One region of the Clostridium thermarum genome, then DNA from elsewhere that is predicted to be linked to it. Evidence: riboswitches for the same ligand, from Rfam matches in the RefSeq annotation. Region 1 holds a riboswitch; each other region holds the start of a gene.

Region 1 (4,907 bases):
AGATTGGCTGTACAGAGTGGTGGAGTATTTTATTTGAGAATAGAAGACACAGATCAGAAGAGAGAGGTAGAAGGGGCAGTAGAAGATACAATCTCTACTATGCATAACTTTGGACTGAATTTCCATGAAGGAATGACAGGAAAAGATACTTCGAAAGGAGATTACGGCCCATACAGGCAAAGTGAAAGAGCTGAAATATATAAGACTTTTGCAAAGCATTTAATACTTAAGGGCTTGGCTTATCCATGCTTTTGTAATGCAGACGAACTTAATGCCTTAAGAGAAAAGCAAATAGCTGAAAAGATAACTCCGGGATATTACGGAGAGTATGCTCACTGCAGAAATCTTTCTACAGAAGAAGCGATAGAGAAGATTGAAAGAGGAGAAAGCTATATACTTAGACTAAAGTCACCGGGCAATTCTGATAACAAGGTAGTATTACAGGACCTGATAAAGGGAGAGGTTGTGTTCCCGGAAAACAATCAGGATATCGTATTGATAAAGGGTGATGGACTACCAACCTATCATTTTGCTCATGTAGTCGACGATTACTTAATGAAAACAACCCATGTGATCAGGGGAGAAGAATGGCTGTCATCTGCACCTATACACCTTCAACTATTTGAAGTGCTTGGCTTTGAGCCGCCAAAATACGCTCATACTCCAACCATTATGAAACAGGATGAGGGATCAAAGAGAAAGCTTTCAAAAAGAAAAGACCCCGAGGCTGCCGTTTCCTATTACAGGGAGGTTGGATATCCAGTACAGTCCGTAATAGAATATCTGTTAAATATAATTAATTCAGGTTTTGAAACCTGGAGGGCAGAAAATCCTTTTGCAGACAGCTATGATTTTGAAATTGCCTTAGATAAGATGAGTAAAAGTGGTGCCTTATTTGACCTGGTAAAGCTAAGTGACGTTTCAAAAGATGTAATCTCCAGAATGAAAGCCACAGAGGTATATGAGAAATATACAGAGTGGGCAAAGGAATTCGATCCACAAATGTATGAATTGGTAACTGCTAATGAATCCATGGCTAAAGAAATTTTCAACATAGATAGGGAAGGTCCAAAACCAAGAAAAGACTATGCAAAGTGGATGGATGTTAGAGAGAAGATCTTCTACTTCTTTGATGAACTATTCTATAAAGAAACAGTAGATCAAATAGAGCTTCCAAAGAACGTTGATATGGAAGAAGCAAAACGAATAATAGCTGCCTATGCTGAGGCTTACAACTTTGATGCCGATAAGGACACTTGGTTCGAAGAGTTAAAGGCTGTTGGTGAGCAGCTAGGCTATACTGCTAATAGGAAGGAATTCAAGGCTAACCCAGAAAACTTCAAGGGTATGATTGCAGATGTGGCTGCAGTGGTCAGGGCTGCCTTAACCCACAGGGCAAATACTCCAGACCTTTATACCATAATGCATGTAATGGGAGAAGAAAAGGTAAGAGATAGGTTTGCTAAGTTTTAATATTGGTTGACAAGGGACTATTCAACATTTTATAAAAACAAAATGTTGAATAGTCCTTTTAAATTTTTATATATTTTGTGACCAAAGTGCCCTTTAGTTTGTGTTATCTATGAAAGGGGGGGAATTTGTCATGGAAAACTCTTCACTTAGGCCTAGTATTTATATGAAAATCTCTTTAAGTTGTTACAACAGGCGGTTTTTGATTCTGTCAAAGATAAGGAAGAGTTTAAGAGCATCATTGAGGAATTAAGATGCTTAGAAGAAAAGTCGCTTTCTAACAGAAGGTTATAAATAGCATAGTTATTACAAAAGTTCAAGCGAGGTAAGGCTTGGACATAAAACTTTTAGAAAAGTTGAAGTGTCCAGTCTTGCCTATAGAGATAAATTATGATATATTTGTATAGGAATAATATCTTAAAAGGGAGTAGCTGTGGCTTTGTGCCATAAATAGGGTCAACATAATGGAGCAATCCTGGTCCTATTTGCTTTAGAGTTAGAACTAAAGAAGCGAGACTTTTAGATTAGTATATCTGCCTTGTGGGTATATTAGTCTAAAGGCCTCGCCTTTTTTATTTTATTATTATTATGGGGGTTAGAAAATGATACAGGAATTTATTAAGGCAATGTTCCTAATTTTCATGGCAGAGATGGGGGACAAGACACAAATTTTAGCTATGGCCTTTGCCACCAGGTATAAGGTCAGAAAGGTGTTAGTTGGTATTTTTATCGGATCTTTACTAAATCATGGTGTTGCCGTAGCACTTGGAGCTTATATGTCAAAGTTAATACCCATTAACATTATACAAATTGTTGCGGGTATTTCCTTTATTGGATTTGCTCTATGGACACTGAGAGCAGAAGAGGAAGAAGATGAAGAAGAAGCTAAAAGCAGTTTTGGACCGGTACTTACCGTTGCCATAGCCTTTTTCATAGGAGAGTTAGGGGATAAGACCCAGCTCACAGCAATTACTCTGTCTGCTGATGCTCAATATCCATTGTTTATTCTAATGGGTACAGTAACAGGAATGGTTATTACAGGGTCCTTAGGTATTTTGGTAGGAAGTAAGCTCGGTAACAGAATACCCGAATTTACTATTAAGATTGCTTCTGCAGCCATATTTATGTTTTTTGGTATTACAAAATTGTTTGCCACCTTACCAAAGGAATACCTGACTCCAGTAAATATAATAATCTTCTTTATTGTACTGGCACTTTGTGTATTCTTGATTTTAAAGCCCACTATAGAAGAAAGAAAAAAGGGCAAGCTATCTACCTTTAAGCAGGTTTCAGAGGAATTATATCAGTATTATAATCAAATTAATGAAAGAATAGAAAACATATGCCTTGGAGAAAACTATTGTATAAGATGCCAGGGAAAAAATTGTTTAATTGGATATACAAAAGAAGTACTTAAAAGTATAATCGAAGACAGTGTAAGCCTCCCTGAAGAAGGGATTATGGCCTTTGAAAATTCCTTGAAAAAGAATTATAGTCAGGAAGAGCTTATAGAAAGTCTGGCAGTGACTGTAAACTTTATTCTTAACAATATGAACCACAGTAAGGAGCTGCAAAACGTACATACCATACGGCAAATATTTGAAAGGCTCTTGTTAAAGGAAGTTGTTGGAGAATTTCAGACTCTAAAACAATATATAGCAAAGGTAGAAAATATAAATCATTTAATATCAGTAAAGCTCTTGAGAAGGATTAAAACTATAAAGAAGGAAGATACTGCGTATAAAATCTCTTAAGCAGTAAGGGGACGTTTTGTTTGGCTAAAAGATGGCAAGCAAAACGTCCCTCTGCTTTCATCCCTCAAGTCTATAGGGCCAGCGGTCAATTCCGCCTAGGTTATATACGGTTATAAAACCTAGGCTAATCAGTAACCATGCTGCAGAAGTGGCACGGAGTCCGGTCTTACAATACACCATTATTGGTATGAAAGGAGACAATTGTAAATTACAGATTTCCCATTCCAAAAATTCTATTGGGATGTTGACACTTCCAGGAATATGTGCTTCCATATACTCTTTCGGTGATCTGACGTCGATCAGGAGAATATTTGGATCGTGTTTCAAAAGCTTCCGGGCTCTGGAGGGGGAAATGTTTTTGTAGGGCATTTTGCAGTAACTCATCGTTTTCACCTCATATTTTTTCAATGTTTCTAGTAGGATGTTATAATACATCATATGTTGCTGTAGATGTAAGGTGAAAATAATAATATTAATCTGTAGATAATGATTGACAAGCCTCTGCTATACTGGTATCATGTTTAGTAATATCTGAATATAACATTCTTATCCAGAGAGACAGAGGGACTGGCCCAATGAAGTCTCAGCAACCAGCATGGTAACGGATGCATGGTGCTAATTCCTGCAAGTTAGTACTTGAAAGATAAGAAGAGACCTTGTTGCAAATGGAACCTCTTCTTTTGAAGAGGCTTTTTATTTATTATGAAAAAACAGAAAAAAAGAGTAGGGGGTCAACATGGAAAAGAGTTTAATGACAGAGCTGGTTCACTTGGGAGATAGAAATCCTCCTTCAGTATCACGCAGTAAAACTTTACCCATAACGCTAACCTCTGTGTTCTCCTTTGATGATGTAGAAACCTTGGATAAGGTTTATGCTGGGGAAGAGGAAGGCTACGTGTACACAAGGATGAACAATCCGGTCTACGATGCTCTAAAGGAAATAATGTACAATATTGATGGCGGAGAGGATGCTCAGGCTTACTCTTCCGGAATGGCTGCCATAACTATGTCCATTCTGTCTCAAGTAAGGGCCGGGGACCACATTATTGCTGCCAACGTATTATACGGCGGCAGCCATCAGTTTTTTAAGACTGAGTTAAAAAGGTTTAATATAGAGGTTACCTTTGTGGACCCTCTACAGGATAGGTTGGAACAGTATTTTAAAACAAACACAAAGCTTGTATACATCGAGACTATATCCAATCCACTGATGGAGGTCTTGGATATTCCTAAAATTGCTCAAATTGCCCATGACCATAATGCAAAGGTGATTGTAGATAATACCTTCGCAACCGCTGTGATATGCCAACCTTTAAAACTGGGAGCAGATATAGTTGTCTACAGTGCCACAAAGTATCTATGCGGACATAGTGATATCACAGCGGGCATAGTAGTTTCTGACAAGGAAACCATGCGACAGATAAGCTCTACAGGAGTATTATACGGACCTACCATGAGCCCCTTTGACGGCTGGCTCTTGGTAAGAAGCTTGAGAACCTTGGAGCTCAGAGTGATACAACATTCAAATAATGCATTAAAGTTAGCGAAGTATTTAGAAAACCATCCAAAAGTTAAGACTGTTTATTATCCAGGCCTTAAAAGTTCACCCCATCACATTACTGCAAAGAAAATATTCCGTGGGGACTATTATGGAGGAATGTTGAGCATTGATTTAGTAGATGG
Region 2 (14,259 bases), 660 kb from region 1:
CTAATCTTTAGGGGGATGCAAGTCATCTATATAAATTATTCAAAATCAAAGAGTTTATTCAAAAGTTACGTAGTAACTTTTGACAATACCTAAAATTAAAGAGGGGGATCTGGATTTTAATGTAGATATAGATTCAGATGATGAGATTGGTGAGCTAGGCATAGCTTTTAATGACATGAGAACTCCAATTACGGCTATAAAGGGTTACGTGGAAGGCATAAGGGATGGGGTTGCAGACACCCCGGAGAAAATGAATAAGTATATAAATACCATATACAAGAAGGCAGTGGCTGCGGATAAATTAATAGATGAGTTATTCCTGTATTCCAAGCTGGATTTGAGTAAGCTGGAATTCAATTTCAATGATATTAATATAGTTAAGTGTTTGATTGATTGCATGGAAGAGCTCCAGTTTGATTTGGAGAAGAGAGGGATGACTATAAGCTTTAACGGGGCAGACTACAAGGATATAATAGTAAGGGTTGATGTTCAGCAGCTAAAGAGAGTTATAATTAATTATAATAAAAGATTTTTCTCATCTTCACTGAGAAAAATCTTCATTCATTCTTGACATTTAATTATAATAAGTAAGGCGTTTCTTGATATACATAGTAATTCAGCCAGTTTGAAAACAGCAGATTAGCATGACCGCGCCAGTTTACAATTGGTGCTTTTGTTGGATCATCTTCCGGGAAGTAGTTTTTAGGTATTGTTATATCCAAGCCCTTGGATATATCTCTGTCATACTCCCACTTTAAGGAGTTGGCATCGTATTCGGAATGGCCCATGACGAAGATCTGCTTTCCATCCTTTGAAGCAACTATGTGAACACCGCTCTCTTCTGATTCTGTCAATATAAGTAGTTCAGATATTTTTGCTATGTCTTCTTTTCTCACTTCGGTGTGTCTTGAATGCGGCGCATAGAATACATCATCAAAGCCCCTGACCAGCTTTTCATTTCGATAATTGATCCTGTGGGGAAAAACCCCAAACATCTTTTCCGAGAGAGGATATTTAGCTATATTATAGTGATAGTATAAACCGGCTTGAGCTGCCCAGCAAATGTGAAAGGTAGAGGTTATGTTCGTCTTGCTCCATTCCATAATGGCTGCTAACTCTTCCCAATAGTCTACTTCCTCAAAGGCCATCTGCTCTACCGGAGCACCGGTAATAATAAGCCCATCAAACTTCTTATCCTTTACCTCGTTGAAGGTACTATAAAAGGTTATAAGATGTTCCTCCGGGGTATGTTTTGACTTGTAGCTTTCCTGATAAAGCAGGGTTATTTCCACCTGAAGCGGTGTATTACCCAAAAGCCTCAGCAACTGGTTTTCTGTAGTAACCTTTATAGGCATAAGGTTTAATATAGCTATTTTTAAAGGTCTGATATCTTGATGATAAGCCCTGTCTTCATCCATAACAAAAATATTCTCACTGTTTAATAATTCTTTAGCAGGTAAATTGTTTGGTATCTTAATTGGCATATAACTTCCCTCCACTTGATCTAAATTATGTATTTATGGGCGTTGAGAACTGCCATATGATCATTCATTATAAAAGCCCCCTTTTTATTTGAAATTTAAAATTATAAGAAAAACTTTTCCCCAAGTTATGTTTTTCTTCATTAAAAAAACCTCTTCAGATAGAAGAGGTCAATAAACATGGCGCTTCTATCTTTCAGCTAACTGCTGCTGGAATTAGCACCTTGCTTATACAGGTTGCCGGGTTTCATAGGGCCAGTCCCTCCACCACTCTTGATAGACTAAAATATTTGGTTTTATATGTATATTACATGAACATATATTGTTTGTCAATACAATTATTTTAATGAATAATCAGTTATTGAGGTTGGAGCTGTTTCATATTTGAAAAAATTGCGTTAATACGCAATTTTCTTTTATTCCTGACAAATAAGCTTATTTTCCATATAAAGTTTGGTACTTTAGGTCGCATGGAAAATATTGAAAAATGAGCAAAGTTTATGATAAAATTGTCCTACAGATAATTACTTATATTGTTGTTAAGTGATAATTTATTTGTAGGGAGTGATACATATGACAAGAAGATATTACATTATATTCCTTGTGATATCTCTCATAATCACCATAGCTACTGCTTCTATAAAATTGTCCCAAAATAGAGTTATGGCCATTTCTGGTAAAGCTTATAATGCTGAAAACATAGATCAATTGATTGAGGAATCTCCAATGATAATTGTTGGCGAGGTAATAGGCAAGAAGGATAGTGTAAAGGAAAAAAGGATAAATTATAAAGTGTCAGAAGTTAAGGTTCTTGAAATATTGAAAGGAAATATATTGCTGGATAGTGAATCTGTAAACGTTATTCAAATGGATATTGCACAAGACCCTGCTGTTAAAGAGGGAGAGAAGGTTTTGCTGTTTCTGGAAACCTATAAGGGACAGGGATACAAGGACGGTTATGTATGTGTAGGCTTAAGCCAAGGTTATTATAGAATAAAAAATGACAAGCTTGAACCCTCTGGAACTCTTTCATATTCCTTTAAAAAGAGTATAGAGGATAAGCAGAATATTGTAGAATATATAAGGTTACAGGCAGCTGTAGCTTTAGAGTAAGATGAATATTTTGTTATGGATGAAAATGCTAAAGATTTTTGGCATTTTCATTTTTTTTATAATGTTAAGGAATCATTCTTTAGTATAGAAAACATAAAGAATAATCATTATAAAGAATAGAAATATAAGAATAAAAGAAATTTAGATAATTGTTATTGACAAATTTTTGCTTTACACATATAATAGTATCATAGAATACATAGTAAACCAATAGGAATTATACAATGTTTATATATAATATGATTTAGGAGGAATAAAAATGGCAAAGATAGCAAAGAATTTAACAGACTTAATAGGCAATACACCACTATTAGAATTAACATCTTACAACAGAAAAAAGGGACTAGGTGCTGAAGTCGTTGCAAAGCTTGAATATTTTAACCCTGCCGGTTCAGTTAAGGATAGAATTGCCTTTGCAATGATTACCGCTGCAGAGAAAAAGGGACTTATTAAGGAAGGTACTGTAATTATTGAGCCAACTAGCGGAAATACTGGAATAGGTTTAGCTTTTGTATCAGCAGCTAAGGGATATAGACTAATATTGACAATGCCAGAAACAATGAGCATTGAAAGAAGAAAACTCTTAAAGGCCTTGGGAGCAGAATTGGTTTTAACTCCTGGTTCTGAAGGTATGAAGGGAGCAATACAAAAGGCCCAAGAATTAGCAGCAGAAATACCTAACGCCTTTATCCCACAACAATTTGCTAACCCAGCAAATCCTGAAATACACAGAAATACAACTGCACAGGAAATATTGAGAGATACCGATGGCAAGGTTGACATTTTTGTGGCAGGAGTAGGTACCGGCGGTACTGTAACAGGTGTTGGTGAAGTATTAAAGGCTGCAAATCCTAATGTTAAAATAGTAGCAGTTGAACCATTTGACTCACCGGTACTATCAGGAGGCAAGCCAGGTCCTCATAAGATACAGGGAATTGGTGCAGGGTTCGTACCAGATATATTGAACACCGAAGTTATTGATGAAATTATTAAGGTTAAGAATGAAGATGCCTTTGAAACTTCAAGAGAAGTAGCAAAAGCAGAAGGATTATTAGTTGGAATATCCTCTGGTGCAGCACTTTATGCAGCAACTGAATTGGCTAAGAGGGAAGAAAACAAGGGTAAGAGAATAGTTGTATTATTACCAGACACCGGTGAAAGATACTTATCAACAGTATTATTTGGTGATAATTAACAGATATTATATATGGTACAAAGGAATTCTACATTGCCAGAATTCCTTTTTATTTTGTTTTGCAAGAAAAGGATTCAAGACTGTTGTTTGAATTGCATTATTTGATATAATAAGTTAGATGAGACTCGATATTTGGTAAGACAGTTTATGGTAGTTTAATGAATAATTTAGGATTAAATAAATGGGGGAATAGAATTGAGTGAATCAGATGTAAAATTAGAGCAATTAAAAAGTATATTAAGAGATATGGGAAGTGCTGCTCTTGCTTATTCAGGAGGTGTGGACAGTACTTTTTTACTCACAGTGGCAAAGGAAGTGCTTGGGGACAAGATTATTGCAATAACCGCAAGATCCTCGACCTATCCGGAAAGAGAGTTTAATGAGGCTTGTCAATACATAGAAAAATTAGGAGTAAAACATATTGTTATCTATTCTGAAGAGTTAGATATAGAAGGTTTTTCAAAGAATCCAAAAGATAGATGCTATTATTGTAAAAAAGAATTGATGACTCAAGTTAAAAATATTGCAGAAAAGCATAGTATAAATGTACTTTTGGACGGAAGTAACTATGACGACTTAGGTGACTACAGACCTGGTATGAAGGCCGCAAAGGAAATGGGTGTAAGAAGCCCCTTGAAAGAGGCCATGTTCACAAAAAAAGATATTCGTCAGTTGTCAAAGATAATGGGGGTACCTAGTTGGAATAAACCTTCCTTTGCATGTCTTGCTTCAAGATTCCCCTATGGACATGAGATAACAAGAGAGAAACTCAAAATGGTAGAAGATGCTGAACAGTATCTGATAGATTTGGGCTTTAGACAGCTAAGAGTAAGACATCATGAAGAAATAGCAAGAATAGAGGTAAGCCCGGAGGAAATGCTGAAACTTTTCGATTTGGAGCTTATGGATAAGATAGTAAAGAGGCTTAAGGACATAGGCTTCAAATATGTAACAATGGATATGCAGGGCTATAGAACGGGAAGTATGAATGAGGTTCTGCAATTGGACAATAATAAATAACTAAGAATTAATAATTATTCAATATTCATCACATTATAAGGAAGTGGTTATATGCTTGTGTATTTTGACAATGGTGCTACCACCAAGCCCTATGAGGAAGTAATCGAAGCTGTGGCGGATACTATGAGAAACAATTTTGGAAATCCTTCTTCTGCTCATGGTATCGGGCTGAAGGCAGAGAAAAAACTAAAGGATGCAAGAGAAAGGGCTGCAAAGACACTGAACTGCAGTCCGGAGGAAATAATTTTTACTTCCGGCGGCAGTGAAAGCAATAACTTTCTAATAAAGGGCTTTACAGCTCCCGGTGCCCATGTAATAACCTCTGTAATTGAGCATCCCAGTGTGCTGAATACATTAAAAGATTTAGAAGGGTCAGGTATAAAGGTAACATATTTAGGTGTGGACAGTGACGGAAGAATATCTCTTGAGGAACTTAAAAATAGCTTGAATAACGATACAAGGCTTATAACTATAATGCATGTAAACAATGAAATTGGTGTAGTCCAGGATCTTGAGGCCATAGGTAAATTGATAAAAGAAAATAGTCCCAGGGTTAAATTTCATGTTGATGCCGTACAAGGTTATGGAAAGCTCAAAATAGATGTGAAAAAGGCTCAAATTGATCTGCTTTCTGTCAGTGGACATAAAATACACGGGCCAAGAGGGGTAGGATTTTCATACATTAAGAAAGGATTATCCCCAAAGGCACTTATTAGTGGAGGAGGCCAGGAAAGGAACTTCCGTTCAGGTACAGAAAATCTTCCGGGGATTGCAGGTTTTGTAGAGGCGGCAGAGAAGGTTCATACTAACCTTTATGACAACTACAACAAAGTAATGGGATTGAAAGAATATTTTATAGAGAGACTTGGAAATATAAAAGGGATAAGGATAAATAGTCCCAATACAGAGCACTTTTCTCCATATATTTTAAGTGTTAGCTTCCCAGGTATAAGAGGGGAAGTTCTGCTTCATCTATTGGAGGAAAAAGGCGTGTATGTTTCTACCGGGTCTGCCTGCTCCTCAAAGGGGCATGGAGATAGCCACGTATTGAAGGCTATCGGACTTAAAACTGAGGAGCTAAAGGGAACCATAAGGTTTAGCTTTAGTGAGTTCAACTCAAAAGAAGAAGTAGATTATACCATTGAGGTATTGGAAAAAAGTTTAAAGTTTTTAAGGAGAAATTAGGATGAGAAAACTATTACTGATTAAGTATTCATCAGAAATATTTTTAAAAGGACTAAACAGAAGCAGCTTTGAAAGAAAGCTTAAAAGCAATATAGCAGCAGTGCTCAAGGGCAGTCAATATGAATTCATATCTGACCAGGGAAGATGGTTCATCTACAGTGAAAATCTAGATGAAGTTGTGGAGAAGGTTAGAAGAGTATTTGGTGTGGAAGAGGTATGTATTGTTACGGAAGTTGAGCCAACTATGGAGGCTATAGGTGCTCAGGCAATAAAGGAAGCAGAAGACTTTGGGAATGCTACTTTCAAAGTTGAAAGCAACAGAGCAAATAAAGCCTTTCCGCTGAACTCCATGGAACTTAGCCGTGAAGTAGGAGCAATAGTACTAAGAAATGTGAAGGGATTAAAGGTAGATGTACATAAACCACAAAGAGTATTAAATGTTGAAGTCAGAGAACGTGCCTATGTATATTCAAAAAGAATAAAGGCTGTAGGAGGCCTGCCCTATGGCATGGACGGCAGTACCATGCTCATGCTATCTGGGGGCATAGATTCACCGGTGGCAGGCTACATGATGGCACGAAGAGGTGTAGAACTAAGCTGCATATACTTCCATAGCCATCCTTACACCAGTGAAAGAGCTAAGGAAAAGGTAAAGGACTTAGCAAGAATATTAAAGGGTTATACCGGACATATCACTCTCTACGTTGCTCCCTTCACTGATATCCAAATGGCCATAATAGATAAATGTCCGGAAAACGAACTGACTATTATAATGAGAAGATTTATGATGAGACTTGCCTGTGCAGTGGCCGAGAAATATAACATTAATTCCGTAACCACCGGCGAAAGTATCGGACAGGTAGCCAGTCAGACTATGGAAGGCCTTATGGTAAGTAACGACGTTGCTGACAGACCGGTGTTCAGACCTTTAATAGCTACTGATAAGACAGATATAATGGAGATTTCAAGGCAGATTGGAACCTATGAAACCTCAATCCTGCCCTACGAAGATTGCTGTACAATATTTGTACCAAAACATCCAAAGACTAGACCAAGAGTTGACCTCATAAGAAACTCAGAAAGTGTATTGGACATCGAAAAGCTAGTCCAAGACGCTATTGACAATATGGAAGTTTACAACTTATAAAAAAACTAAGGCCATAGTCTTAGTTTTTTTATCTGGCAATTTTCTTCCACAGGCACTAACCACAACAAAATAAAAACATTGAATTTTATCGCTATATATGGAATAATAGAGACTGGTATCAAAAAATTTAAAGACGTCATATGGCAGAATGAAAACCTATACCATGCAAGCAGGGGAGCAGCTAGTACAGGATATGTTACCTTGTTTAGGGGTCTTAATGGTGTGAAATCGAAAGGAGAAAAAAACATGAAAAAAAACCTGACAGTACTAGTAGCAGGCTTGATGCTGACAGCTATGCTCACCGGATGTGGAGCGAAGAAAACGGAAGAAAATTATGTAGCCACAGTTGATAAATATAAGATAACTGAGAAAGAATATACTTACTTTCTAATGGATACAAAGAATAAGATTGAACAAATGACTTATATACAAGATGAAGCTGGCAGAAAGGAACTTTGGGAGGGAACTCTCGGAGATAAACCGGCCCAGGAGTATGCTAAGGAGCTGGCATTAGAGAGTGCAAGAGAATTCAAGCTGTTGTTAGAAGCTGCTAAGTCTGCGGGCTATAAGGCAGATGAAGAAGAAGTAAAGAATACAAATGCTGAATTGGATGAGCTTGTAGCATCTTTAGGACAAGGACAAGAAGGACTAATTGCCTTTGAGAAAAAATATGGTCTGTCTGTAGACCAGGTAAAAGCTATGAGCAACGATTTCAATATAATCCAGAATTATTACAAGGGTGACATTGAGAAAACTAAGTTTACTGATGAAGAAATAAAGCAGTATTATGAAGAGAATAAAGAAGAGTATGGAGACCAGGTAACAGTTAAGCATGTTCTATTTATGACAGTAGACCAGACCACAAGAAAACCATTATCTCAGGAGAAACAGGATGAGGCTAAGAAGAAGGCAGAAGATATATTAGCACGTGTCAAAGCTGGGGAAGATATTGGAGAACTTGCAAAACAATATACAGAGGATCCAGGTTCAAAGGATAAGGGAGGAGAATATACCTTTGGTAAGGGACAGATGGTACAGGAGTTTGAAGATTGGTCCTTTAGTGCAAAGGTTGGAGATGTTGGACTGGTTAAAACCGAATACGGCTATCATGTAATTAAACTGGAGAAAACAGGCCTGGATGCTGTTAAATCTCTGATAAACAGCAAGCTTATAGAAAAGAAGTTTAGTGATCTTATAGAACAATGGGTAAAGGATCCAAAGAATGAAATAGTAAAAAATCAAGCGGTATATGACAGTATAAAGGTGTATACTCCTGAGGAAACACAAGAAACAACAGAGCAAAAGTAAAAAAACGCTATAAAAATACGCCCGGAAATTCCGGGCGTATTTTTATGCAGATTGTTAATATGTCATATTTATTTAGTCGCTGCTATCTTTTACACCTCTTTTTTTACACCGACGAAGTTAGTTGACGATTTCAGGAAAGAACACCTTACCACAAAGGAATCACCCCATGTTAAAATCAGTAAAATGAAATATATGATCCTATGATTAAGGAAATCGGTTGCAGAACACCGTGAAACATTAAACGTTTACTGCTTTAGGAATTTGTTATTATATATTTTTGATGACAAATAATGGCCGTGAATTATGCTTTAAAATTTCTTTTATTAAAGATATTAATTGAATAAAACATGTTTTTAGAATAAGTTTTTCTCAATTATATATAATATTAATATAAAATTATTGGATTTTCCCCTCAAATGCAGTAATATAGCGGTCTGGAGAGAAATTAGCAAGATCTTATTGAAAACAGGTTATTGTGTATTATTACAAAAATTACTTCGATTTTTCAATGATTTGAATATAAACTAACAATAAAACAAGAAAAAATTCTGAATTTATTTCAAATTATCTGAAAGTAGATATTGAATAATTTAAAATGGTATGGTATTATAAAGTTAGTGCTAACGTTTGCACAAATTGTTAAGACGTAATGAAGAAAGGGATAAGAGGTGAAGGAGCAAAAAACTTAGCAGTATAAAAAGCTCCGGAAAAGTGTAATGTTGTTGAAGAAAGAGAGTTATACAGGGTCAATTCGTTACTAGAATCTTATGCATAAGCAGGATTTTAAAATAGTATATTTAAAATGGAGGGATTTTCATGTTAAAAAAGTCTAGAAAGGTTATGTCCTTGGTTCTGTCTGCAATAGTGGTAGGTTCCTTATTTGTTGGCTGTAAGGCAAAAACAGAGGAACCAGCAAAAACTGGAGGAGATGAAACCAAGGCGCCTGCAACTGAAAAACAAAAAGTTTCATTAAAGGTTTGGGGTTCACAGGAAGACCAAGCTCTATTGGGCAAGATGATTGAATCCTTTAAGGCTGCTCATCCAGACAAGGAATACACCATTGAACTAGGTGTAGTAAGTGAAGCAGACGCTAAGACCAGATACTTAGAAGATCCAGCTGCTGCTGCCGATGTTTTCAGCTTTGCTAACGACCAGCTTTATGATCTTGTTAATGCCGGTGGATTATATGAAGTTACTAGAAATAAAGATGCTATAATTGCTGCTAACAGCGAAGGTTCAATAGAAGCTGCAACAGCTGGCGATAAATTATATGCTTATCCAATGACAGCTGATAATGGTTACTTTATGTATTATGATAAGAGTGTTGTAAGTGATGAAGATGTTAAAACATTAGACGGTATACTTGCAGCTGCTGATAAGGCTGGAAAGAAAGTATTTATGGATGTATCTAACGGATGGTACATTGCTTCCTTCTTCCTTGGTGCTGGTGGAACATTAACAATGAAAGACGGAAAGCAGGTTATTGATTGGAACAACGAAACTGGAGTTAAAGTCGGAGAAGCTATAAAGGCATTTACTGCTCATAAGGCTTTCTTAACTGGCGATGACGCTGTATTAACTGGTGGGTTCGGTGAAACTATAGCAGCCGGTGTTTCAGGTACTTGGAATGCAGAGGCTATTAAATCAAAGTTAGGCGATAATTTTGGTGCAGCAAAACTTCCAACCTTCACTGTTGATGGAAAACAAGTACAAATGGGTAGCTTTGCTGGTTATAAGCTAGTTGGTGTTAACAGCCAGACAAAGTCCCCTGTAGATGCAATGGATTTAGCTGAGTGGCTGACAAATGAAGAAAACCAAGCTTTAAGATTCAAAGAAAGAGCTATGGGACCTTCAAACAAGAAAGTTGCTGAAAGTGCAGAAGTTAAAGCAAATCTTCCATTGGCTGCATTATCAGAACAAAGCAAATATGCAACATCTCAAAAAGATGTATCTGGCAGCTATTGGGCACCAGCAGAAGCTTTCGGAACTGCTATGGAAGCTAAGGATTATTCAAAATCAATTAAAGAACAATTAGATGCAATGGTACAACAAATTCAACAATAATTTTATTAATACTGTAGAAAAACGGCTGGAAGTATTTCTGGCTGTTTTTCTATACTAGCCTATGCAGGTTTTAAAATATCACAAAAAATAACGGAGCGAATGGCCTCCGAAAATTCATTTGATAGTAATGGAGGTATTATGGAAAATATTAAGGTGCCCAAAGATAGTATATTTAAGAATCTTATTCACGCCTTGACAAAAGGTAATATTGTTTCAAAGTTAAGCTGCATTGTCATGGGGCTTGGTTGTGTTTTAAGAGGACAAATAGTAAAGGGATTGCTGTACTTAGCCTTGCAATTAACCTACTTGACATATATGGCCACTTATGGTTTGGATTATTTAAGTAAAATAGGAACCTTGGGAACAGCTGCACAGACACAGATTTGGAATGAAGAACTGCAAATTTATGAAAATGTTCCTGGGGATAACTCTATGCTGATTCTACTATTCAGCGTAATAACTATAGTTATTTCTATAGCAATGATTATTGTTTATGCAAAGAGTGTATCTGAATCATATTATAATGAACAACTAAAAAAAGCTGGTAAGAAACCAAACAGTTTTATAGAGGACTTGAAATCATTATTCGATAATAATTTTCATAAGACTCTTTTAACTTTACCTGCTTTAGGAGTTATTTGTACTGTTATATTACCAATTATTTTTATGATCTTAATTGCGTTTACTAATTTTGATAAAACTCACCAGCCACCGGGAAAATTGTTTACCTGGGTTGGATTAGAAAACTTTAAAAATATATTTTGGAATAATCCGCTTCAATCCCATACTTTCACTCAACTTTTCATATGGACTATTATCTGGGCTATTTGTGCCACTTTTAGTAACTATATACTTGGCATGATATTAGCCATTATGATAAATAAGAAAGGCATAAAGTTTAAAGGCTTCTGGAGAACAATATTCGTTTTGACTATAGCTGTTCCTCAGTTTGTAACCTTACTGCTTATGTCAAGAATGCTTCAAGAGTTGGGACCGGTAAATGTACTCTTGCAAAATCTAGGATGGATAAAAGAACCAATAAAATTCTTAACAGATGGAACAAATGCTAAGCTTACTGTAATTATAGTAAATATGTGGATAGGTATTCCATATACCATGCTTATAACTTCTGGAATTCTAATGAATATCCCTGAAGAATTGTATGAAAGTGCAAAAATTGATGGAGCTGGTCCTGTAACTATTTTCAGAAAGATTACTCTTCCATATATGCTTTTTGTAACTACACCGTATTTAATTACACAGTTTATTGGAAATATCAATAACTTCAATGTTATATTCCTATTAACGGGCGGAGGACCTATGACTTTGAAGTATTTCCAAGCCGGAGAAACAGATTTGCTTGTAACATGGCTCTATAAACTTACAGTAAACGAGCAAAATTATTCCTTAGCTTCTACTATAGGAATTATTGTATTTGTAATTAGTGCTACACTGTCACTGATAACCTACAACAGGTCTGCATCTGTTCAAAAGGAGGACACTTTTCAATGATTAATAGAGAAAATTTATATAGTAATAAGGGAAAAAAGTCCGGGCTAAACAGCTTTAAAACAAGAACTGCTATTGCAAATGGATTGATATATTTCCTTCTAACAGTGCTAGCTATAATTTGGATTATCCCCTTGGTTTGGCTTGTAATAGCCTCCTTGAGAAAAGAACCGGGAGCTTATACACCTTATATTTTACCAAAGGAATATACTTTTGATAATTATATTAAACTGTTTACTAATACTCAATTGTTCAACTATCCTAGATGGTTCAGAAACACCTTGGTCGTTGCAATCTTCAGCTGCATATTATCCACTCTGTATACTCTGGGAGTGAGCTATGCACTAAGCAGACTTAGATTTAAGTTGAGAAAACCCTTGATGAACGTTGCTTTGGTCCTTGGAATGTTCCCTGGATTTATGTCTATGATCGTTATATACCATATTATAAAGGCTATAGGGCTTGAACAATCACTTACTGCACTGGTTTTAGTTTATTCCGGTGGAGCTGGACTGGGATACTATATTTCAAAGGGCTTCTTTGATACTATTCCCAGGGCCTTAGATGAGGCAGCTACCATTGACGGGGCTACCAGGAGCCAAATATTCTGGAAGATAACCTTACCGCTTTCAAGGCCAATCATAACCTATACTGTATTAACTTCCTTCCTGGCGCCTTGGATGGATTTTATATTTGCCAGTGTAATAATGAAGGACAATTACAATAATTACACCATCGCTGTCGGACTATATCAGATGACCACCAGAGAAAATATATACAATTATTTCACCCAGTTCTGTGCAGGTGCGGTATTAATTGCAATACCAATTACCATCTTATTTATCATAATGCAGAAGAACTATGTTGAAGGTGTTACTGGAGGTTCTGTAAAGGGCTAAGTTATATTGGAGGAAATATAGGTAATGAAAAAGGGCTTATTGGTATTTATAATTTTTATGATGTCCTTTATGGCAGGGTGCGGTAACCAGGAAAAGGTCAACATCATAGAGGATAATTACAGAAACTATTATGAAATATTTGTACGTTCCTTCTACGATTCTGATGGTGACGGAATAGGGGACCTTAAAGGGATTGTAGAAAAGCTGGACTATTTAAAGGACAATGATTTTAAAACAAAAAATGACCTGGGTATAGACGGAATATGGCTTATGCCCATTATGCCGTCACCAACCTATCATAAGTATGATGTGACAGATTATTATTCCATAGATCCTCAATACGGCACTATGGAAGACTTTGAACAGTTAATTGCAAAGTCTAAGGAAAGAGGCATAAAAATTATTATTGATCTGGTTCTGAATCATACTTCAGCAAAGCATCCTTGGTTTTTATCAGCGGTGAAAAGCTTAGCCATAGAACCCTGCGGACAGGATGTTTGTGTTCATGCTGAACTTTGCAGAGAACATAATAAATATGTTAACTATTATAATTTCAGTCAGGAAAAGAAATCTGGATATCACTCTGTGGGTATGCCCACCGGCTGGTATTATGAAGGAGTTTTCTGGGATCAGATGCCGGATTTAAACCTTGATAATCCAGAGGTAAGAAAAGAAATCGAAGATATAGGCAAGTTTTGGATAGACAAAGGTGTAGCAGGTTATAGGCTTGATGCCGTTACTTCTTTCTATACAGGTAACATTTCTAAAAATGTAGAGTTTTTAAAGTTCTTCAATGACAAAATGAAAAGCTATGACAGTGATATTTATATAGTTGGAGAAGCATGGTCTGATGCGAATTCCATAGCTGAATACTATAAGAGCGGAGTGGATAGCTTTTTCAATTTCCCTCTGGCTGATACCACTGGTAAAATAGTAGCTGCTGTGCGAAGTAAAAATGGAGCACAACTTAGCAAGACCTTGGAAGAATATCAGAAGAAAATAAAAGAGACTAATCCAAAGGCCATGGATGCTCCGTTTATATCTAATCATGATATGGGAAGAAGTGCAGGATTCTTAGGTGGGGATTTAGCTTCTGAAAAAATGGCTGCGGCTCTGTACCTAATGATGCCTGGAAATTCCTTTATTTACTACGGCGAAGAGATAGGAACCCTTGGATCCGGAAAAGATGAAAACAAAAGACTGCCTTTATTGTGGTCTGCTGCTGACAAGACGGGAATTACCTATGCTCCGCCAAATGCTGACTATAAAGGCACTATAGAGGCCGGAGTCATGGAACAGGAAAAAGATGAAAATTCACTTCTGCAATTTTATAAAAAA
Region 3 (14,259 bases), 730 kb from region 1:
CTTTTGATAGATTATCTTTCTAATATCCCCTTGCCCAATTCTATGGTATTCACCATAGGATACACGAACTCTATTCATAATGCACGTAGCTACGGCCTTCATACCATTTTCACCTTCGCCACCTGCTTCACACCTGATAATTCTGGCGAACAACTCTCTATTTGAATAAGCCACTCATTTCACTCCTTATTCAGTGTACATTAATAGGATATTCACTTTCAGGAAAAATGTTACAGTTTTGTAGAACTAACCTCAAAATCTTACTTACCAGCAACGGAAAGCTTACTTATTAAAATGGATGCACTTCCATAGTAGCTTGAACCGGAAGGCAATATGAACTTAAGATCCTTACCCACTTCTTCTACGTCTTTTAATAGCTGATAAAAGTTTCCTGCCACAGTAATCTGCTCCACAGGCTTCACTATTTTCCCCCCTGAAACGCTGAATCCTTTCGCTGCGAGGGAAAAATCTCCAGTGATTGGGTTTGCCCCTGCATGGGTTCCTGCCAAGTCTGTTATAAGAAGCCCCTCTCCTAACTTATCTAAAAGTTCCTCAAAGCTATAGTCACCGGGTTTAAAGTAAAAATTAGTTGGTGCCACAGATATGGCTGAAGCATATGAGGGTCTTGATGCATTACCTGTAGTTTTTACTTTAGCAACCTCTGCAGTTTTCAAATTATGAAGTAAAGTTACTAAACTTCCCTTGTCTATCACAGCCTTTTCACTGGTAGCTACACCTTCACCATCAAAAGGTGTTGATGCCAAGCCATACTCCATTAGTGGATTATCTATTAATGTTACTTTTTCTGATGCTACAATTGTACCTTCTTTATCCTTGAAGAGTGACAAGCCTTTTTGAGCATTATCTGCACAGAATGCACCGGCAAATGTGTTTAAAAGTTCTGCAGCCACATCATTTCTAAGCACTACCTTATACTTACCGGAAGTTACAGAAGTTCCGCCAATACGTTTTTCAGCTTCTTTCACTGCTTCTGTAGCTAGAACCTCTGGGTTAATATCCTTGATGTCATATCCTATTACATAAGCCATTTCATTGTAAACTTTTTGTCCATAACTAACCACCGGATTAATGCCTGCATAAATGAAATTACTTTTATGGGTGGCATTTACCCCGTAGGAATTGTATATGCCCCTTTCCTCTGTATAGCAGCCAAGACCGCAGTAACCTATATTGGTCACTTTTTCACTGGCAGCCTTGGCAGCCTCTTCAAGCTTCAAGGCAAGGTCTATTTTCTCTAAAGAAGTACTTCTCATTAGGCCTTCACTAAAGCTTTTAACTTCTTTGTAATTATCTACTTTGTTATATATGAACTCTTTTTCTTCATTTTCTATATTGGCAGCATTATAAAGCACGCTTTTAATTAGAAAATCAATACTCTCTTCATCTAACTTTGTAGTGTAGGCATAGCCCATCTTATCGGCTACAGAAGCTCGGAAACCAACCCCCATGATTTCACTTACACTGTACTTATCCAATTCGTTATTGTATACATTAATGTTAAAGTTTTCGTTTTTACTGTAGAATATTTCATATTCCTTAAGACCGCTTTCTTCTGCCTTTGCAAATAACTTTTCCTTAAATTCTCTAATGTCCATCTTACCTTCCCCCTACAGTAATTTCTGAAACTCTTATTAACGGCTGTCCAACGTTTGCCGGAATGCTGCCACTGGAGGATCCACACATTCCTTGGCCCTGAGCAAGCTTTTTACCTACCATATCGATCTTCATCAATATGTCAGCTCCCATACCAATAAGGCTTGCCCCTCTAACCGGCTCTTGGATTTTTCCATTCTTCACAAGATAGCCTTCAGCCACGGCAAAATTGAATTCACCGGTAACAGTATTAACGGAACCGCCACCCATTTTTTTCGCATATAAGCCTTCACTTATTGAAGCTATGATGTCTTCGTCATTGTCTTGTCCAGGTGCTATATAAGTATTGGTCATTCTTGAGGTGGGTGCATATCTATAGGACTCTCTTCTGCTGCTGCCCGTTGGTTGCATACCCATTCTTCTTCCATTTAACTTATCAATCATATAGCCTTTTAAAATTCCGTTTTCAATGAGCACATTTCTCCTTGTAAAGCTGCCCTCATCGTCAATATTAGCAGAACCCCATTGTCCTGGAAGTGTGCCGTCATCTATGGCTGTAACCTTATCTGAAGCTATCTTCTGGCCTAACTTTCCTGCAAATACTGAGTTCCCCTTAGCTACTGAAGTGGCTTCAAGTGCATGTCCACAAGCTTCATGGAATATTACTCCTCCAAAGCCATTTTCGATAGCTACTGTCATTCTTCCTGCAGGACAGTTTCTTGCATGGAGCATGGTAACAGCTGATTTGCTAGCTTCCCTACCAAAGTATTCCGGATCTATACTTTGGAATATTTCGAAGCCCTGTGCTCTTCCGGGTGCCTCAGAACCGGTTTGGTTTTCAATTCCGTTTGAAGCTATAGATCTTATGCTGAGTCTGGTTCTGACCCTTCTGTCTTCTGTGTATAACCCTTCTGAATTAGCTATGAGTATCTTTTGATCGGAATCAATGTAGGTTACTATAACCTGGGAAATTTCGCTGCTGTAGTCCTTAGCTGATAGATAAGCCCTCTTCATAACCTCTATCTTTCTATTATTTGCAACGCTGGAAGGTACAAATAGTATTGGATGGATATTAGTATTTATTCTCTCAGTGAGATTAACATCCATGCCCTCTTTCAAGTCTCCTAGGGCCTGGGCCGCCTTAGCAGCATTTTCTAACAGAGCCGCTCTGGAGCTGTCATTACAATACACATAAATACTTCTAAGTCCTTTGAATATTCTTATGCCTACTCCAAAATCTCTTCCGGAAACAATTTTCTCCATTTTTCCATCCATTAAATTTAAATTATTGGATATCTTATCTTCAGCAAAAACTTCAGCAAAGTCACCACCACTGCTTAGAGCCCTGCCTAATACCTCTTTTACTATATCTTTTGATAACATATATTTCCCCCTTATTCAAATAATAATTACTATTATATAATAGTTTGCACAATTTTATTATATCAATAACTTCCACAAAACACAAAAAGGCGAGATAATCCCGCCTTTTAAAACTTTGGTTAAACTATACCTTGAGCCATCATTGCTTCTGCAACCTTTAAGAAACCAGCAATATTTGCACCTGCTACAAGGTTTCCTTCAAAGCCATATTCTTCAGCAGCCTTTACACTTGTTGCATAGATATTTTTCATTATGGTCTTTAACTTGCTGTCAACCTCTTCGAATGTCCATGACATTCTCAAGCTGTTTTGTGACATCTCAAGAGCTGAGCATGCAACCCCGCCTGCGTTACTAGCTTTAGCTGGTCCAAAGAGAACTCCATTTTCTTGGAATAACTTTGTGCCTTCCAGAGTTGTGGGCATGTTAGCACCTTCCGCAACTGCCTTAACGCCATTTCTAATCAATATCTGTGCACTCTTTTCATCTAATTCATTTTGAGTTGCACAAGGAAGAGCAATATCGCAGGGAATAGTCCAGATTCCGCTGCAGCCTTCATGGTATTCAGTACCTGGATGTTCCACTACATACTCCTTTATTCTCTTTCTCTCAACCTCTTTAAGTCTTTTTACTGTTTCAAGGTTAATTCCATTTTTATCATATACATAGCCATTAGAGTCACTGCAAGCTACAACCTTCGCACCAAGTTCAGTTGCCTTTTGGATAGCGTATATAGCAACATTACCTGAACCGGATACTACCACTGTCTGCCCTTCAAAGCTTAAGCCCTTGCTCTTTAGCATTTCTTCTGTATAATATACTAAACCATAACCGGTTGCTTCTGTTCTTACTAGGCTACCACCATAAGTTAAGCCTTTACCAGTCAGCACTCCTTCATATTGATTTCTGATTCTCTTATATTGTCCATACATATAGCCTATTTCTCTTGCACCTACACCGATATCTCCGGCAGGAACATCGGTATCTTGACCTATATGCCTATAAAGTTCTGTCATAAAACTTTGACAGAAACGCATAATTTCCCCATCAGATTTTCCCTTTGGATCGAAGTTGGAACCGCCCTTTCCCCCTCCGATAGGAAGTCCAGTTAAGGAATTCTTAAATATTTGCTCAAAGCCCAAAAATTTAATAATACTTAAATTTACTGAAGGATGAAATCTTAATCCTCCCTTATAAGGTCCAATTGCACTGTTAAACTGAACCCTGTAGCCTTTGTTAACCTGAACCTTACCATTGTCATCTACCCATGGAACCCTAAACATGATAATTCTTTCCGGTTCAGTAATTCTTTCTAACAATCCGGCTTCCATGTATTCCGGGTGCCTTTCAAATACAGGTACCAAAGACTCTAAAATCTCTGTAGCTGCTTGGTGAAATTCACTTTCACCGGGATTGTTTTTCTTTAGGTCAGCTAATACTTGTTCTACATAGCCCCTTGCGCTCATTTTAATTCCCCCAAATACTAGTTATTTTCACAATTTATCATGTGAATTATATTATCATATTTACAATTATATACCTAAGATATTTATAGTTACAATGTTTTTTTGAAAATTTGTTGAAAAATTCACATAAAAATCAAATCATTATTAAATATTTATCATTAATGTAATTTTTAACCATGAAACTCATATATTATTATCAATACTTAAATTTCTATATTATATTTTGGTGAATTGAAAAGTTAACTTCCACTTTGTAGAATTAACTTCCACCGTAAAATCGATACTAGATAAGATTTTTGGTTATAAGAGTAATTTTTTGCTTATTTTAGACAAAAATGAGGTATAATTTAAGTAGCTCAAGCAGATTTCAGCTGATTTTGGGTATAGCAAACAAAGGGTGAATATTTTCCGTTTTTTTTGCAAAGGTAAATTCCACCCATTGAAAAAGTTTTAACTTAAGCGCCAGCGGTAATCCCTGCTTGAGTAGGTTAATATTTTAATAAACTCGGATTCATGATAATCTCATTTGGTTTGATGAGTTCTGAATCCAACTTTGCGAGCGTTTTAGCGCCGTAAAGGAAGCTGAATACCGAGTATGGAGACTGGTCATTCAGCTTTTTTCTTGAATAAGAATTAATGTGACTCATCATCAATGAGATATCCTTCTGTTGAAATGAGTTGAAGCTCTGGCCTTTAGGAACAATTCTCCGGATCAATTCATGGTTGTTTTCTGCAGCACCTTTCTGATATGGCGCTGAAGGGTCGCAGTAGAAGATGCGTGTTATGCGGTTTCCCTGCCTATCAAACTCGATAGCCTTTGGATTTGTAAACTCACTGCCGTTGTCAGTTAGAATGACAGGAAATAGTTTTAGAAAAGTGTCAGGCCCCAGTTCCAAATAAAGATTTTCGAAAATATCTATGACGGAACGTGAAGTGTTTGCATCCCTAATAAAAGCAAGCATAAACTGAGAATCAACGAAATGGATAGTGAGCAACACCTTACCACCTTTAGTACCTTCAACAGAATCCATTTCAACTACTGGAGTATCAGGATTTTCCTTCATGAATTCAAGAAAATCCTGATATGTGCGTCCAATTCTGTAGGACTTATCCACTTTAAAATGATTTTTAAGCTTTTTTCTTGGACGATAAACAACTTTTCTTGGAAGGTCAATATTTTTTGTGGAGAAAAGATTGTAATCAATATAGTTGTAGATTGATTTTTCACTATGCATGATAAGGTCTCTGTTATTAACGCAGATATGGTGTATAGATTGACCTCTTTGAATGAGTGGGGTTATGATTTTATCAAGACGTTTAATCTCGTCCTCAGAAATAGTTATGCCGCTTCGTGACTCAGAACGACGAAGTACATATTCATCATGGGCATAGGAAGCATTATAGATTGCTTTCTCCAGAGTACATTTTGTAAGGCTAGCACATCCATTGCACACATAAGGTGGCTTAGAGAGTAAGTGACAAGTATATGCTTTGTAATCAGAACAGAATTTTGAACAATCTGAACAAAAGCGACAGCGTCGAATTCTACAATGTGATTTCTCACATAGATATGTATGGTTGCAAGTTAAACGATGAATACAGTTGTTAAAAGGTCTACCGTAAGAACCTGTTCGCTTGTACATGATATGATTTTTAACCTCTTTGGAAATGGTTGTACAATCTCGATCAAGCTCTCGGGCTATTGCTTTGAAAGAAAGGGAGGCTTTAAGCATTATTTCAATAGAGACTCTTTCCTCTAACGTAAAGTGTTTGAATTTAGCCATAATGAAAAACTCCTTCCTTACCAAGCAAGGATTACTGTAATGACGCATATATCAATATAATAATATTTTGTATTACTAAATTCCACTCTCTATACTCTTTCATATTTGTAGAATTAAAATCCACTCTTACCACCTAGAGAGGTGGAATTTACTTTTGCAATTAAAGTATATTATATTTTTCACCAAAAAAATAAAAAATATTTTAAAAACATATTGACTATAAAACATATAGGATATATAATCAATATCATTAAAACTGAAAACTCAATAACTCTTATCAAGAGAGGCAGAGGGACAGGCCCTATGAAGCCCGGCAACCGGTAGATTTACACGGTGCCAATTCCTGCAGCGAAAGCTGACAGATAAGGATAGTTCGGTATCTAACCCGGGGTTATCCTCGGGTTATTAATTTATATAGTTGAATACTATCTAGGAGGATCACCATGATTGAAATAAAGAATCTCTATAAGCGTTTTTCAAATAAAGAAGTTTTGAAGGATGTCAGCTTTTCAATAGAAAAAGGAGATATCTTTGGTATAGTTGGACACAGCGGTGCCGGAAAATCTACTCTGCTAAGATGTCTTAATGGTCTTGAAAGTTACACAGAGGGAAGTATAGCTATTGATGGTAAAGAGGTGAAAAATCTGACAAGCAATGAACTGAGAAACCTAAGAAAAGACCTGGGCATGATATTTCAGAATTTTAACCTTATGACCAGCAAAAATGTTTTCCAGAACATAGCCTTACCCATGGAGCTTTGGGGCTACAACAAAAATACTATCCAGCAGAAAGTAGATGAATTATTGACTCTGGTTGGTCTGGAAGATAAAAAAACTTGGAGCATAACAAAACTCAGTGGTGGACAGAAGCAAAGAGTTGGAATTGCAAGAGCCTTGGCTCTTAACCCCAAAATTCTGCTTTGTGATGAAGCTACTTCTGCTCTGGATCCAAAGACAACTAAATCTATATTACAGCTGCTTAGAGAGATAAATAATAAGTTAAACATAACAATAGTAATTGTCACTCACCAAATGGAAGTAATTAAAGAAATCTGTAACAAGGTTGTTCTGATGGAGGATGGTGAAATCAAAGGCTATGGTGATGTAGAAGAACTGTTCCTCAAACCAACGGAAGAACTGGAGAGACTCCTGGGTGAAGAAGAGCTGCTTCCAAGCAAGGGTATCAACATAAAGCTGTTCTTCTCTAAGGAGTCAAGCGAAAACAGTATTATAACTTCTATGGCCAGAGAACTTGATATTGACTTTTCAATAGTATGGGGCAAGCTAGAAAAATTCAGAGATGATGTCTTAGGCAGCCTTGTAATAAATGTGGAAGAGGCTCACAAGGACAAGATAGTGCAATATCTGAAAGATAAAGGCATAGGAATGGAGGTTCTGTAATGCATCTGAATAGTTTACTTTTAAAATTAGAAAATATGCTAAGTGCTTTTTTAGATACTTTTGTTCAAATTTTGTATCCTGCCCTTATTGAAACCTTAAAAATGGTGTTGCTCTCAACGCTTTTTGCAGTAATTCTCGGAGCTATACCTGCTATTATTTTAGTATTAACCGATGAGAAAGGTTTAAAACCTAATAAATTTATATTCAAAACCTTAGATGTTATTATTAACACCCTAAGATCCTTTCCCTTCATTATACTAATGGTTTTTATGGTGCCTTTAACCAGACTCATAGTTGGAACTGCTATAGGTACTGATGCAGCTATTGTTCCCCTTACCATAGGTGCTGCTCCTTTTGCTGCAAGAGTCATGGAATCTGCTTTGAAAGAAGTGGATTATGGAATAATTGAAGCAGCCAAATCATTTGGAGCGACTACTTCACAAATAATTTTTAAAGTTATGTTGAAGGAAGCTATTCCATCATTAGTGCTGGGTATAACCCTGACAGTTATAAGTGTTATAGGTTATTCCGCCATGGCCGGTGCTGTTGGAGGCGGCGGACTTGGTAATGTTGCCATAACATATGGTTATTACCGTTTTAAATATGACCTGACAATATATACGGTAATAATACTGATAATAATTGTTCAAGTTTTCCAGACTTTGGGCAACTTTTTATATAAAATATTAAAAAAATAAAGTTCATTAATTTAAAGGAGGCTATTTTTATGAAAAAGATTTTATCACTTGTAACAGCAGCAGTTCTTTTGCTTTCATTTGGGGGATGCACAAAGAAAAATACAACCGCAGGAGATACTACAAATAAGAATGAAGTAACTTCTGGCACAGAAACCGGTAAATCTGATGATAAAAAGGAAATAATCGTAGGAGCCACACCGGTACCTCATAAGGAAATTCTTGAAATTGTAAAGCCTATTCTTGAAAAAGAAGGTTATACACTTACAATAAAAGAATTTACTGACTATGTACTGCCTAATACAGAATTAAATGAAGGCAGCCTTGACGCCAACTTCTTCCAGCATGTACCTTATCTTGAAGCAACAAATGCAGAGAAAGGAACAGACTTGACCTATACTGTTAAAGTTCACCTGGAACCTATGGGACTTTATTCAAAGAAGATTAAGAGCCTTGATGAGCTTAAGGATGGTGCTACAATATCCATACCAAACGACAGTACAAACGGAGCAAGAGCATTAAGGCTCTTAGAGAAGAATGGCATAATAAAGCTTAAGGATGGCGAGCTGGTTACAAAGCTTGATATAATTGAAAACCCAAAGAACATAAAGATAGAAGAATTAGAGGCTCCAATGCTTCCAACAACCCTAGCAGATGTAGACGCTTCTATAATTAACTCAAACTTCGCTATGGAAAACGGCTTAAATCCAACAACAGATTCTATAGTTATCGAAGATAAGGAATCACCTTATGCTAACGTACTTGCTGTAAAGAAAGGTAATGAAGATAAACCTTATATACAGGCTCTTTCAAAGGCACTAACTTCAGAAGAAGTTAAGAAGTTTATTGAAGAAAAGTATGAAGGAGCAATTGTTCCCTCCTTCTAATAATTAATAATGGATAATTAACAATTAAGGAAGAGATCCTGTGTTGGGTATTTTTTTCAACACAGGATCTTAAGGCATGCTAATTTTTATCAGATTCATCAGTGGTGGTGTTATTCTTTATAAACTTTGTGTTTTTGCTCATATTGCCTGCACTGGACAGGAGGTCGTGTATGAAGTTTGCTCCTCTGCTGATTAATAGGCCGGTTAAAATTGTACCTAAATAGGGTATAAATATCGGTATTTCTACAAGCTCCATAATATCTATTCCCGTAGATATGGCTATTAGAATCCCAATAACCATTGCACCAATTCTGTCAGCAGATAACTTACCATTCTGCCAGGTCATCTTAAAGGTTTCCCAAACTGCCTCACTGATCATCGCAAGTATCAGAATTTTGGTAATGTTCATAGACTTCTCTCCCCAAATTAATTATTGCAGCAGACTCTTATGTTAAAATATATGCTGAAAAAAACATAATTAAATCAACAATATGAAATTTTCTAAGCTTTTTCCTTCATTTTAATAAAAAAGACCCGAAAGTAATTTCGGATCTTTTTTATAATTGCTTTTATATTTTACTTTTTAATTATTATACAAACTCATTAAGGAACATATCTACGTTTTTAACTTCCCATTTTCTATCTGCAAGAAGTTGCCCCTTTGCTAATACTGGATGCAGATCTTCAAATACCGGCTTTCCTAGTTCTCTATACAATACCCCTGTAGGTATTCCGTCATCACCGAACTGAAGTGCTTTTTCAAAAGCCCTTGCCTTATCTGATGCATCATAGCTTTCATCCAGCTTATAAATTCTCTCCTTATACCACTTGAAAGTGTTTACCTTATTAAAAGTTACACAGGGCTGAAGTATATCAATTATAGCATAGCCTCTGTGATTTATTGCCTCTTTTAACAGTTCTACAAGCTGTTCTCTGTCTCCTGTAAAGGTTCTGGCTACAAAGGTTGCTCCTGCAGCTATAGCTAAAGCAAGAGGGTTTAGCGGCTGCTGCATAACTCCTTCAAACTGCATAGAGGTCTTTTGTCCAAAAGCAGTTGTAGGTGAACCTTGACCTTTTGTTAAACCGTAAATTTGATTGTCATGAACTATCTGTGTAATATCCATATTTCTTCTTATTGTATGGATAAAGTGATTTCCACCTTCACCATAGGCATCTCCATCACCGCTGGTTACTATAACTTTAAGATTTTTATTAACCATCTTTATACCTTGAGCCGGTGGCAGTGCTCTTCCATGAAGGCCATTAAAGCCGTTAGCCCGAATATAATGAGGTGTTTTAGCGGCCTGGCCTATACCGGATACTATCATTAAATCCTCCGGTCTTATCTCCAGTTCAGCTGCCGCTCTTTTTATGGCATCCAATATAGCAAAATTACCACAACCAGGGCACCATGCAATTTCATCCTTGCTATTATATAATTTCAAATCCAACATCTACATCACCTCACTCTTTACTCTTGCTACAATATCCTCAGCATTTATCTGTCTGCCGTCATACTTCAATATGCTCTTACTCATCAAAATTCCGGTTTCCTGAGTAATTAGCTTGCCTAATTGACCTGTATAGTTCTGTTCAACATTCACTATTACCTTTGCTGAAGCAGCATACTTACTTAATAGCTTTGTTGGCAGCGGATATATATCTCCAAAGGAAAGGGCTCCAATCTTTATGCCTTCCTTATTCAGCAATGCTATTGCTTCCCTAAGAGCTCCATAGGTCGATCCCCAGCCTACCAAAAGCACTTCCGGAGCTTCTACACCAAAGTATTCTGGCTCTTGTACATCTTCTTTCATCAATTCTAACTTTTTCATTCTCTTTTCCATTTGAGCAATTCTTACGTGTGCTGACTCAGTGATATGAGACTCTTCTGTATGCTCATCACTATCAACCAAGACTACCTGACCCTCTGCCTTACCAGGTATTAATCTTGGAGATATACCGTTCTCGGTCAATTTATATCTTCTATATTCTTCTCCCTCTGACAACACTTCTTTTCCGGAGATATATTCTTCTATCTTTAAGCCATCTAAGTTAAACCTTGGCACTGTAACCTTAGAATCTGCCAAGTATTGGTCTGTCAAAATCAATACTAATGTCTGATATTTGTCTGCAATATTTAGAGCTCTAAAGGTCTGATAGAAGGCGTCTTCAGCATTTCTAACAGACATTACCATTCTTGGGAATTCACCGTGGGAAGCAGTCAGTAAGAAACTCAGATCGCTCTGTTCTGTTCTTGTTGGAAGCCCTGTAGCGGGACCTGGTCTTTGGGAATCCACGATTACCAGGGGTGTTTCTGTGATACCTGCTAAACCAAAGGTTTCAACCATCAGAGAGACACCTCCGCCAGAGGATCCGGTCATGGCTCTGGCTCCTGCATAGGAAGCGCCGATTGCCATATTGATTGCAGCAATTTCATCCTCAACCTGTTCAACTACAATGCCTGCTTCTACTTGCTTTTTAGCGAGGTAGGTCATAACACTGGTAGCTGGAGTCATAGGATAAGCAGAATAGAAATCCAAGCCAGCAGCTAAAGCTCCTAAAGCTATTGAAGTATTTCCGTTCAGCAAAAGTGTATTTCCTGCTTCAACCTTTGGTGCCTGCTTTTTAGCTTCCACTAAACCATAGCCCTTCCAAACTGCCTCAATGTTTATTCTTCTTACGTCTTCATTGAATTTTTTGGAAATAAAACCATCAAAGCCTTCGATATTAATACCAAAATATTTTAAAGTAACACCGGCCGCCATCATTCCAAAGGCTCTGTTTAGTCCAAGATCTTTACATAAGTTAATCAGCGGTAAACTTATAACCCTATCTTCTTGGAAATTTATGCTTTCGTCTATAAGAATGTTTCCATTCTGCTTCAATCTCTCTACATGATATTCAGCAGTGTTCTTATCCAAAGCTACAATAAAGTCTAGCTCTTCCTTGTGAGAAAAGATAGGTTCATCACCAAATCTCACCTGTGTAAAATTGTTTCCTCCTCTTACTCTTGACATATAGTCCTTGTTTGAGAATACGTAGTAACCATTCATCTTTAATACTTTTTCTACGAAGTCACTTATAGTGTCCATTCCCTGACCTGCCTGGCCACCTATTAGTATATTAAAATCCACCTGTTACACCTCCATTGATGTTCTTTTTTCGCACAGCATAGATGTTAATTCTTTTTATTTTTGATAATCTATACTGATATTTCTCACTCTTAACTTAATTAAATTATAATCTCATATTAATTTTTAATCAATAATCATTATCAATAAATAGCGTGATTCAATTGTGTTCAAATTAATTTATCACACTCAATCTTCCATTATCTCAGTTTTTCAATAGCTGTTATACCGATTATTCATGCACTGTTTTTTTGAAAAGGCTTGAATTTCACAGGTGTGTAATTTCTTTTACAGAGATCTGTTATAGTATACATCCAAACAATCACTTTGTTTTATGCCAAATTAGTACAGTTCTTTAAAGCAAAAACTAAAAAAAACTGTGGCAGTCCACTAATAGAACTCCACAGCTTTAATTTAAGATCTTTATTTTATAGACTCCCCTAGAGTATGCCACGATAATACTGCACATTTAACCCTGGCTGGCATATTGGATATATTTTTTAATGCTGCTGCATCTTCTAACTCATCTAGCAGGTCATCCTCCGTTATTTCTCGCTTAATCATGCCTAGGAACAAATTCATTAATCGCTTTGCTTCTTCCACAGTCTTCCCCTTTATGAGATCAATCATCATAGAAGTTGAAGCCTGGGATATGGCACAGCCTGCTCCTGTAAAGGAAGCGTCCTCTATAACATCATCCTTAAGTTTTAATTCCAATTCTATTTCATCTCCGCAACTTGGGTTTCTGCCCTTAAGCACCAAGTCCGGTGAGTCCATATGTCTTTTATTATGATTGGAGGAATTATGCTCCATTATTAATTCTGTATATATTGTACTAAGATCCATAACCTAACCACTTCCTGACGCCTTTTATACTTTCTATAAATATATCAATATCTTCTACAGTGTTGTAAAAATAAAAGCTAGCTCTGCAGGTTGCATTTACACCCAGGTACTTCATAAGTGGGTGGGCGCAATGATGGCCGGCCCTTATTGAAATACCGTCAGCATCTAAAATAGATGCCACATCATGTGGATGGACATCCTTTATATTAAAGGATATAACTCCGGCTTTCTTATTAATATCCCGCGTACCATATATAGTTACATAGGGAAGCTGATCCAGCTTCATAAGGGCATAGCTTGTTAATCCTTTCTCAGTGACTTTTATGTTATCCATGCCTACCTTGTCTAGATACTTTATGGCTTCTTTTAAGCCTAGAGCTCCTCCCACATTTTGCGTACCACCTTCAAATTTGAAAGGCAGTTCTGCAAACTCCGCTTCCTGTTCCCAAACATACTCTATCATATCTCCACCATAGAGAAAGGGCGGCATGGCGTTTAAATACTTTTCCTTTCCGTATAAAACGCCAATTCCCATAGGTGCAAGCATTTTATGTCCTGAAAAGACCATAAAATCCGCATCTAATTCCTTTATATTAACCTTCATATGAGGAATACTCTGAGATCCATCTACAATAACTACCGCATCTACTTCATGGGCTCTTTTTATTATTCTTTCAATGGGATTAATTGTACCAAGTACATTTGATACATGTGTAACAGACACTAATTTTGTCTTCTCACCAATCTTGCTTTGAATCTCTTCTTCAGGAATAATACCTTCCTCATTTGTATACATGTACTTAAGTACTGCCCCCTTAGCCTTAGCCACCATTTGCCAGGGTACTAAATTGCTGTGGTGCTCAGCAATTGATATAACAATCTCATCTCCGGCATTTATAAAATTTATTCCATAACTGTAAGCAAGCAGGTTAAAGGCCTCCGTAGCATTTTTGGTAAATATTATTTCCCGGGTGCTGCCGGCGCCAATAAAATCTTTAACAGCCTCTCTGGCAGTATCATAAAGTTCTGTAGACTTTACACTGAGATAATAAGCAC

What was found. Region 1 has a riboswitch for S-adenosylmethionine ahead of FHY60_RS07015 (trans-sulfuration enzyme family protein). Riboswitches for the same ligand answer to the same signal wherever they lie in the genome.
Region 2: linked by a shared signal. The riboswitch ahead of metA (homoserine O-acetyltransferase MetA) and the one ahead of FHY60_RS07015 (trans-sulfuration enzyme family protein) in region 1 are both predicted to bind S-adenosylmethionine.
Region 3: linked by a shared signal. The riboswitch ahead of FHY60_RS10380 (methionine ABC transporter ATP-binding protein) and the one ahead of FHY60_RS07015 (trans-sulfuration enzyme family protein) in region 1 are both predicted to bind S-adenosylmethionine.

Annotation. Positions count from the first base shown of each region.
Region 1 is NZ_CP040924.1:1,557,820-1,562,726, forward strand. Features, by position in the region: gene gltX (glutamate--tRNA ligase) at 1-1,473, shown strand, start outside; gene FHY60_RS07005 (TMEM165/GDT1 family protein) at 2,073-3,224, shown strand; gene FHY60_RS07010 (rhodanese-like domain-containing protein) at 3,282-3,632, opposite strand; SAM riboswitch class I at 3,768-3,874, shown strand; gene FHY60_RS07015 (trans-sulfuration enzyme family protein) at 3,961-4,907, shown strand, end outside.
Region 2 is NZ_CP040924.1:891,519-905,777, forward strand. Features, by position in the region: gene FHY60_RS03835 (histidine kinase dimerization/phospho-acceptor domain-containing protein) at 80-571, shown strand; gene metA (homoserine O-acetyltransferase MetA) at 579-1,484, opposite strand; SAM riboswitch class I at 1,668-1,764, opposite strand; gene FHY60_RS03845 (hypothetical protein) at 2,055-2,594, shown strand; gene cysK (cysteine synthase A) at 2,854-3,789, shown strand; gene larE (ATP-dependent sacrificial sulfur transferase LarE) at 3,985-4,809, shown strand; gene FHY60_RS03860 (cysteine desulfurase family protein) at 4,861-5,994, shown strand; gene thiI (tRNA uracil 4-sulfurtransferase ThiI) at 5,996-7,141, shown strand; gene FHY60_RS03870 (peptidylprolyl isomerase) at 7,388-8,449, shown strand; gene FHY60_RS03875 (extracellular solute-binding protein) at 9,266-10,513, shown strand; gene FHY60_RS03880 (carbohydrate ABC transporter permease) at 10,652-12,025, shown strand; gene FHY60_RS03885 (sugar ABC transporter permease) at 12,022-12,921, shown strand; gene FHY60_RS03890 (alpha-amylase family glycosyl hydrolase) at 12,946-14,259, shown strand, end outside.
Region 3 is NZ_CP040924.1:2,286,090-2,300,348, forward strand. Features, by position in the region: gene FHY60_RS10355 (cell wall hydrolase) at 1-174, opposite strand, end outside; gene FHY60_RS10360 (TldD/PmbA family protein) at 261-1,616, opposite strand; gene FHY60_RS10365 (TldD/PmbA family protein) at 1,618-2,997, opposite strand; gene gdhA (NADP-specific glutamate dehydrogenase) at 3,117-4,460, opposite strand; gene FHY60_RS10375 (IS30 family transposase) at 4,949-6,244, opposite strand; SAM riboswitch class I at 6,516-6,613, shown strand; gene FHY60_RS10380 (methionine ABC transporter ATP-binding protein) at 6,688-7,644, shown strand; gene FHY60_RS10385 (methionine ABC transporter permease) at 7,680-8,342, shown strand; gene FHY60_RS10390 (MetQ/NlpA family ABC transporter substrate-binding protein) at 8,372-9,226, shown strand; gene FHY60_RS10395 (hypothetical protein) at 9,306-9,635, opposite strand; gene FHY60_RS10400 (2-oxoacid:ferredoxin oxidoreductase subunit beta) at 9,817-10,680, opposite strand; gene FHY60_RS10405 (2-oxoacid:acceptor oxidoreductase subunit alpha) at 10,681-12,360, opposite strand; gene sufU (Fe-S cluster assembly sulfur transfer protein SufU) at 12,781-13,203, opposite strand; gene FHY60_RS10415 (cysteine desulfurase) at 13,193-14,259, opposite strand, start outside.